One region of the Actinoplanes sp. URMC 104 genome, then DNA from elsewhere that is predicted to be linked to it. Evidence: predicted binding sites of a transcription regulator. Region 1 holds the regulator's gene; the other holds the start of a gene.

Region 1 (4,413 bases):
GGCTCGCAGCTCTACTCGCAGGGTGACGCGGCCCAGGCCGCTGCCGGCGCCGGTGCTCCCGGCGACGACCAGGGCGCGCCGAACGGCGCCGCGGGTGGTCCGAACGCCGGCCCGGCGTCCGGTGGCGCCGACGACGTCGTCGACGCCGAGATCGTGGAGGACGACAAGAAGTGACTGCCACGGACGACGAGAACGACGGTCAGGCGACCGAGCGGGTCGTCCGGGACCGCGGCACGGCGGACGCCGAGGCCGACGAGCCCAAGGCCCCCACGGCCAAGGGCAAGGCCACGGTCGGCGCCCACCGGGCGGCCGACGCCGAGGAGCAGGCTCCCCCGGCCGAGCAGGCCGAGGAGGCCAAGCCGGCCCTGGGCGCCGAGCTCGAGGCCCTGCGCGCCGAGCTCGACGAGCGGACGCACGACCTGCAGCGGGTCACGGCCGAGTACGCCAACTACCGCAAGCGGGTCGACCGCGACCGGGGTGCGGCGGCCGAGCAGACGACGGGCGCGGTGCTGACCGCGCTGCTGCCGGTGCTCGACGACATCGACCGGGCCCGTGAGCACGGTGACCTGGTCGGCCCGTTCGCCTCGGTGGCGGAGTCGCTGACCACGGTGACCGGCAAGCTGGGGCTCGTGGGCTTCGGCGACAAGGGCGACCCGTTCGACCCCAACCGCCACGAGGCGGTCGCTCACCAGACGTCCGCGGACGTCACCGAGCCGACCTGCATCGAGGTCATGCGCCGCGGCTACACGCTGGGCGAGCGGCTGCTGCGACCGGCGCTGGTCGCGGTCGCCGACCCGGAGTGACCTCACACGTTCGTCCCGCCTGCCGCCTCGCGGCAGGCGGGACCTTCCGCAGGAGGGGGGAGGCGGGATGAGCTCGAAGGACTGGCTCGAAAAGGACTTCTATGCCGTTCTCGGCGTGCCCAAGTCCGCTCCGACCGACGAGATCAAGAAGGCGTACCGGAAGCTCGCCCGGGATCTCCACCCGGACCGCAATCCCGGGAACAAGGAGGCCGAGGAGCGGTTCAAGGCCGCCTCCGAGGCCTACGACGTGCTCTCGGACGACAAGAAGCGCAAAGAGTACGACGAGATGCGCTCGCTGTTCGGCTCCGGAGCATTCCGCCGCGGGGCCCGCTCGGGCGCCGGCACGCAGTTCGACCCGTCCGACCTGTTCGGCGGGTTCAGCGGTGCGGGCGCGGCGGGCGGCGCGGCCGGTGACCGGCGCTTCGGCGGCGCCGGCTTCTCCGACATATTCAGCTCGATATTCTCGGGCGGCGGGCCAGGTGGTGGCGCCGCCCGACGAGGTGGACCGCGTCGCGGGCGGGACGTCGAGACCGAGGTGACGCTCGACTTCGCGCAGGCGGTCAAGGGCACGACGCTGCCGCTCACGCTGCGCTCGGCCGGCGAGTGCGAGACCTGCCACGGCAACGGCGCCGCGCCCGGCACGTCGCCGCGCACCTGCCCGCAGTGCCAGGGCAGCGGGCTGATCTCGCGCAACCAGGGGTCGTTCAGCTTCTCCGAGCCGTGCCGCGACTGCCAGGGCGCGGGCACGATCGTCGACCAGAAGTGCCCGGAGTGCCGGGGCACGGGCGGGGTCACCAAGAACCGCACGATCAACGTCCGGTTCCCGGCCGGGGTGGCCGACGGCCAGCGCATCCGGCTCAGCGGCCGGGGCGAGCCGGGCGACCGCGGCGGGCCGGCGGGCGACCTCTACGTGCAGGTCATGGTGCGTCCGGACGAGCTGTTCGGGCGTACGGGCGACGACCTCACGCTGGTCGTGCCGGTCACCATCGCCGAGGCCGTGCTGGGCACCGACCTGCGGGTGCCGACGCTGGACGGCCCGGTCACGCTGCGGGTGCCGCCGGGCACGCCGAGCGGCCGCAAGCTGCGGGCGCGCGGCAAGGGCGTGGCCCGCAAGAACGGTCCGCCCGGCGACCTGATCGTCACCGTCGACGTGCAGGTGCCGGGGGGTGTCACGGGGGAGGCCCGGGACGCGCTGGAGCGGTTCGCCAAGCTGACCCCGCCGGCCGGGCGGGAGCGGCTCGAGGCTCGGGTGCGCCGGAACGGTTAGACCAGCGAGTGGGGGGTGGATTATGCATGAGGAGATCAGCATCTCGGTCGAGCAGACCTCCGACGCGAAGGTTCTGATCATCTCGGTCGCGGCCCGGCTGGCCGGGATGCACCCGCAGACGCTCCGGCAGTACGACCGGCTGGGGCTCGTGCAGCCGGGCCGGGCGGGCGGCGGCGGGCGGCGTTACAGCGAGCGGGACGTCGCGCTGCTGCGCGAGGTGCAGAAGCTCAGCCAGGAGGAGGGCGTCAACCTGGCCGGGATCAAGCGGATCATCGGGCTCGAGCAGCTGGTGGGCGACCTGCAGCAGCGGGTGCACGAGCTCGAGCAGGAGCTCACCGAGGCGTACACCCGGATCGCCCAGCTCGAGAACCCGTACGGCCGGGGTGATCTCGTGCGCCAGGAACGCCCCTCGACCGCCCTGGTCGTGTGGCGCCCGCGCAGGGCCTCGGACAGATGAGAAAAGCCCCGCTCGGGACGAGCGGGGCTATCTGCTTCTCTCAGCGCCGGTTGTAAAGGCCCAGGCGGCGCGGGTGGCGCACCAGGCCGCCCTCGATCCAGTCGGCGTAGTCGAAGATCTCGGGGCGGCTCATCAGCACGCGGCAGTTGTGCGCCCAGATCGACATGGGCTCGTCGCCGACCTCCTCGGCGCGCTCCACGTATTTCTTGAGCCGGCGTTTGCGCAGGCCGGACGCGTTTTGCCGGACGCCGTCGGCGGCGTAGATGTACATGCAGTGCTGCGCGAAACGCCGCGCCGGGCACTGACGGTCCATCGCCAGCTCGAAAAGGGTGGGCGCCAGGACGTCGCCGGAGATCAGCAGATCCCAGTCGGGCGGCATGCTGCTGAGGGGGACGGCCGCGGGATGGTAGGCCCACGCCTGAAGCTCCTCCGGCCGAGGATCGACCGGGTTGGCGAACCCATAGAAAGTCGACTCACGCACTGCCACGTCGCCGCCCGAGAAAGTCCGATAACACGTAGTTGTCGGGTGGGAACGGTAGCGCGCCGACGATGTCCTGCGGAAGTGTCAGAGGCTCACTTTCAGATACTTGTCAGTAGCAGCGAGCAGCCCAGACGTCATTCGTCGGCGGTCAGCGGCTGCACCGGAGGCCGCGACGGCTGCCCCCGCCTGCGGATGAAGGCCTTGAACCACTCGTAATCGGGCAACCTGGCGAGCACCGGACCGGACACGACGGTTATCAGCACGTACGCGGTGGCGAGCGGGGCGAGGCGCGGCTCGACGCCCGAGGCGACGGCCAGCCCGGCGATGACGATCGAGAACTCGCCGCGCGGCACCAGCGCGAGCCCCGCGCGCAGCCGGCCGGGCACGGCGATGCCCACCCGGCGGGCCGCGAGGTATCCGGTCAGCACCTTGGTGAGCATCGTGAGCACGGCCAGCCCGAGCGCCGGCAGCAGCACGGGCGGCATGTCGGCCGGGTCGGTGGACAGGCCGAAGAACACGAAGAAGACCGCGGCGAACAGGTCCCGCAGCGGCGAGAGCATCTGGGTCGCGTGATGGGCCACCGGGCCGGAGATCGCGATGCCGACCAGGAACGCGCCGACCGCGGCCGAGACGTTGAGCTCCTCGGCGACGCCCGCCACGAACAGCGTCAGCCCGAAGACGCCCAGCAGCAGCGCCTCGGCGTCGCGGGCCGAGATCAGCGCGCTGATCTGGCGGCCGTACCGGATGGCGACGACCAGCACCGCCACCACGGTCACCACCGCGACGCCCAGCGCCTTGGCGCCGCCGAGCAGCCCGACCCCGGCCAGCACGGCGGTGACCAGCGGCAGGTAGAACGCCATCGCCAGGTCCTCGATGACCAGCACCGAAAGGATCACCGGTGTCTCGCGGTTGCCGAGCCGGCCCAGGTCGCCGAGCACCTTGGCGATCACACCGGACGACGACACCCACGTGATGCCGCCCAGCACCAGCGCGGCCTGCCAGTCCCAGCCCATGACGAAGGCGAAGGCGGCCCCGGGCAGCGCGTTGAGCAGCGCGTCGATCAGCCCCGCCGGGGCGGCCGCCCGCAGGTTGCTGACCAGCTCGTTGGCCGAGTACTCCAGGCCCAGCATGACCAGCAGCAGGATGACGCCGATCGAGGCGCCCACCTCGATGAACTGCTCGCTGGCCGACAGCGGCACCAGCCCGCCGTGCCCGAAGGCGAGGCCGGCCAGCAGATAGAGCGGGATGGGTGAGAGTCCGAAGCGGCGGCCGAGCCGGCCGAGCATTCCGAGCGCGAAGAGCAGCGCGCCGACCTCGATGAGGAGGATCGTCGTGTCGTGCATCGCCGCAGCTCTAGTCGCCGGGGTCGCCGGCCAGGATGGCGGACACGCCGTCCAGGCCCTTG
Region 2 (4,413 bases), on a different contig from region 1:
AGGGCACCTGGCCGGTGCTCGCCGACCCGTTCGGCGCCCGGACCGCCCGGCTGTGCTTCCGGATCAACCAGCGCGTCGACGCCCGGACCACCTGGCACGCCGAGTGCGCCCACTGGACGTACCGGCCGGTCACCAGGACCGTTGCGGGCCGCAGCGTCACCGCCCACGCGTGGCAGCGGCCCGGCAAGGTCGCCGAGAGCTTCCGGGCGTACGTCGCGGCGCACCACACGACCAGGAAGGTCAGCACCCCGACCAAGGTGTACGTCAAGGGCAGGTACGTCAGCACGACCGTCCGGGGCAGGAGGACGAGGGTCTGGGTCAAGGCCCGGTACGAGACCCGCACCGTCACGCGGCTCGTCAAGGTCCTGGTCAAGGCCCACTACGAGCCCCGCACCCGGGTCGTGGACGGCTGGGTCTCCGACGACCCGTTCCTGACCGCGGCCGGCCGCTAGGGATTTTGCGCGGGATGGGGTGGGTATGCACCGCGCATGACGCCGGTGAAGGTGGGCCTGTGCGGAGCCGGCATGGCTCTGGGGTCCTACGCGCAACGCTTCGGGGTGCTGGAGGTGCAGCAGACCTTCTACGAGCCGCCCCGCGAGACGACGCTGCGGCGGTGGCGGGCCACCGTGCCGCCGGGCTTCGAGTTCACCGTCAAGGCGTGGCAGCTGATCACCCATGAGGCGAGGAGCTCGACGTACCGGCGGCTGCGCACACCGCTGAGTGCCGAGGAACGCGCCGAGGTCGGCGGCTTCCGGTGGACGCCCGTGGTCGCCCGCGCCTGGGACACCACGCTCGCCTGCGCCTCGATCCTGGAGGCGACCACGATCCTGCTGCAGTGCCCGGCGAGCTTCCGGCCGACCGAGCCCGCCATCGCGCGGTTGCGCGAGTTCCTCACCAGGGCGCGCCGCCCGGCCGGTGTCCGGCTGGTGTGGGAGCCGCGCGGTCCCTGGCCCGACGAGGTGGTCCGGGAGCTGTGCGAGGAGCTGGACCTGACCCACGCCGCCGACCCGTTCCTGCGCCCCAGCCTGACCCCGACGGCCTACTACCGGCTGCACGGCATCACCGGCGCCCGCCACGTCTACTCGGACGACGAGCTGGCCCGGCTGGCCGGCATCGTCGGCGCCGGTCCGGCGTACGTGATGTTCAACAACCTGCCCCGCGCCGCCGACGCCTCACGCTTCAGCCGGCTGGTGCACCCGGATGCGGATGCTTCCCGGTCGACGCCGGCCGGGGCGGGCCCCGCCTGATCCGGCGCCCGGCGGCGGCGGGTTTGTTCGCCGGGAGTGAACGCTGGAAGATCACCGGTACCCCCGAGGTTGAGCCCGGCATACTCAACTTCTCGGAGGTACCGGGTGACCAGCAAACGACTTCCCGTGTTGTTCCTCGATGACATCGTCCTGCTGCCGGGCATGGTCGTTCCGGTCGAGCTGGACGAGGCGGCTCAGGCGGCCGTCGACGCGGCCCGCACCTCGGCCGGCTCGGAGCTGCTCATCGCTCCCCGGCTCGAGGACCGCTACGCGACCCACGGCGTCGTGGCGAGCGTCAAGCAGGTCGGCAAGTCCCGCGGCGGAACGCCCGCCGCCGTGTTGCGCACCGGCGACCGCGCCCGCATCGGCGGCGGGGTGACCGGCCCGGGCGCCGCTCTGTGGGTGGAGGTCGAGCCGGTCGCGCTCGCCGCGCCCGGCGACCACGCCCGTGAGCTGGCCGCCGAGTACAAGCAGCTGGTCGTCAAGGTGTTGCAGCGCCGCGAGGCGTGGCAGGTCATCGACTCGGTGAGCGCCATCGACGACCCGGGCGACCTGGCCGACACCGCGGGCTGGGCTCCGTACCTGTCCAACGACCGCAAGCGCGAGCTGCTGGAGACCCCCGACGTGGAGGCCCGGCTGCGCCTGCTGATCGAGTGGACCGGTGACTTCCTGGCGGAGTCCGAGGTCAGCGACAAGATCGAGAGCGACGTCCGCGAGTCGGTCGAGAAGCGCAACCGCGAGTACCTGCTGCGCGAGCAGCTCAAGGCCATCCGCAAGGAGCTGGGCGAGGACCAGGCCGAGGGCAGCGACGACTACCGCGCCCGGGTCGAGGCGGCCGACCTGCCCGACACCGTCCGCGAGGCGGCGCTGCGCGAGGTGGGCAAGCTGGAGCGCGCCGGCGACCAGCCGGAGGCGGGCTACCTGCGCACCTGGCTCGACACCGTCCTCGACCTGCCGTGGAACGTCCGCACCGAGGACAACACCGACCTGGGCGCGGCCCGGGCGGTGCTCGACGCCGACCACCACGGGCTGGACGAGGTCAAGGAGCGCATCGTCGAATACCTCGGCGTCCGCGCCCGCCGGGAGTCCCGGGGCCTGAGCGTCGTCGGCGGCCGCGGCTCCGGCGCGGTGATCCTGCTGGCCGGCCCGCCCGGGGTCGGCAAGACCTCGCTGGGCGAGTCGGTCGCGCGCACGCTCGGCCGCAAGTTCGTCCGGGTGGCTCTCGGCGGCGTGCGGGACGAGGCGGAGATCCGCGGCCACCGCCGTACGTACGTCGGTGCCCTGCCCGGCCGCATCGTGCGGGCCATCCGCGAGTCCGGTTCGATGAACCCGGTCGTGCTGCTCGACGAGGTCGACAAGGTCGGCAGCGACTACCGCGGCGACCCCGCGGCGGCCCTGCTCGAGGTGCTGGACCCGGCGCAGAACCACACGTTCCGCGACCACTACCTCGACCTGGACCTCGACCTGTCCGACGTGCTGTTCATCGCGACCGCCAACGTGCTCGAGACGATCCCGCAGGCGCTGTTCGACCGGATGGAGCTCATCTCGATCGACGGCTACACCGAGAGCGACAAGGTCGCCATCGCCCGCGACTTCCTCGTCCCCCGGCAGCTGGAGCGGGCCGCCCTGGCCGAGGGCGAGGTCACGGTCACCGAAGGCGCGCTGCGCGAGATCGCCGCGAACTACACCCGGGAGGCCGGCGTACGGTCCTTCGAGCGCCTGCTGGCCAAGGTGTTCCGCAAGGCCGCCCTCAAGGAGCTGCCCGTCACCATCGAGGCCGCGGACCTCAAGGACCTGATCGGACGGCCGCGGTTCACCCCGGAGTCCTCGGAGCGGACCGCGGTCCCGGGCGTGGCCACCGGCCTGGCCGTGACCGGCATGGGCGGCGACGTGCTCTACATCGAGGCGTCGCTGCTGCCCGGCGACAAGGGCGGGCTGTCGGTCACCGGCCAGCTCGGCGACGTGATGAAGGAGTCGGCGCAGATCGCGCTGTCCTATGTGCGGGCCCACGCCGAGGAGCTGGGCATCTCGCCGGAGCAGCTCGACCACCCGATCCACCTGCACGTGCCCGCGGGCGCGGTGCCCAAGGACGGCCCGTCGGCCGGCGTCACGATGACGACCGCGCTGGTCTCGCTGCTGCTGGGCCGCAACGTGCGGGCCGAGGTCGGCATGACCGGCGAGGTGTCGCTGACCGGCCGCGTGCTGCCGATCGGCGGCGTGAAGCAGAAGCTGCTCGCCGCTCAGCGGGCCGGCCTCACCGAGGTGTACGTGCCGCAGCGCAACGAGCCCGACCTCGACGAGGTGCCCGCCGACGTGCTGGACGCGCTGACCGTGCACGTCGTCGCCGATGTGCGGGAGATCCTGAGCACCGCGCTGGAGCCGGTCTCGACCGGCCTGGTGGCGGCGGCCTGAGGCCGGATTCTTGCGGGCCCGGCACGGCGCCGGGCCCGCGAAGGCCGCAGAGGAGTCGACGCCCGGCCGGAAACTGTCTGAACGGTCGGCCTCATCGGCGCGCCTGGATGGATAGTCTCCGGTGATCGCGATGCGGAAGCGCATCGGAGACGAAGGGCATGGAATGAGACGACTACTGGCGGCCATCGCCGCCACAGCTGTCGGGCTGGCGGTCGGCGGCGGCATGATCCCGTCCGCGGCTCAGGCTCACAGCGGTACCCCCGGCTACACGCCACCTCCGATCGCCTGGGGTGCGTGTACGAACACGACCCTCAAGGCGCGCGGCGCCGAGTGCGGGTTCGTGACCGTCCCGCTGGACTACGCGCACCCGGGCGGCACCAAGATCAAGATCGCCGTGTCGCGGATCAAGGCCAAGTCGCCGGCCGCCGACTATCAGGGCGTCATGCTGGTCAACCCGGGTGGCCCCGGCGGATCCGGCCTCATCTACTCGATCTTCCAGACGGCGATCCCGAACGACGTCGGCCTCGACTACGACTGGATCGGCTTCGACCCGCGCGGCGTCGGCTCCAGCGTGCCGTCGCTGACCTGCGACGGGAACGTCGCCGGCTACAACCGGCCGTACTACGTGCCGGTCACCAAGCAGCTCGAGAAGACCTGGCTGGCGCGCTCCAAGGCGTACGCGGACGCGTGCGCCAAGGCCGGCGGCCCGCTGCTCGACCACCTGAAGACCACCGACAACGTGGCCGACATGGAG

The links. The regulator HspR, encoded in region 1, represses chaperone genes until heat shock. The targets are predictions, from matches to a motif close to TTGAGTNNNNNNNACTCAA.
Region 2: the regulator HspR is predicted to act here: its motif matches at 1,317-1,335, upstream of lon (endopeptidase La).

What each region holds. Positions count from the first base shown of each region.
Region 1 covers NZ_JBPQTO010000002.1:2,569,974-2,574,386, forward strand. Annotated here, with positions in the region: gene dnaK (molecular chaperone DnaK) at 1-174, shown strand, start outside; gene grpE (nucleotide exchange factor GrpE) at 171-803, shown strand; gene dnaJ (molecular chaperone DnaJ) at 871-2,070, shown strand; gene ACSNN8_RS12980 (heat shock protein transcriptional repressor HspR) at 2,093-2,527, shown strand; gene ACSNN8_RS12985 (hypothetical protein) at 2,568-3,014, opposite strand; gene ACSNN8_RS12990 (cation:proton antiporter) at 3,143-4,351, opposite strand; gene ACSNN8_RS12995 (cation:proton antiporter regulatory subunit) at 4,362-4,413, opposite strand, start outside.
Region 2 covers NZ_JBPQTO010000011.1:1,413,288-1,417,700, reverse strand. Annotated here, with positions in the region: gene ACSNN8_RS32300 (SGNH/GDSL hydrolase family protein) at 1-452, shown strand, start outside; gene ACSNN8_RS32295 (DUF72 domain-containing protein) at 525-1,247, shown strand; gene lon (endopeptidase La) at 1,410-3,659, shown strand; gene ACSNN8_RS32285 (alpha/beta hydrolase) at 3,823-4,413, shown strand, end outside.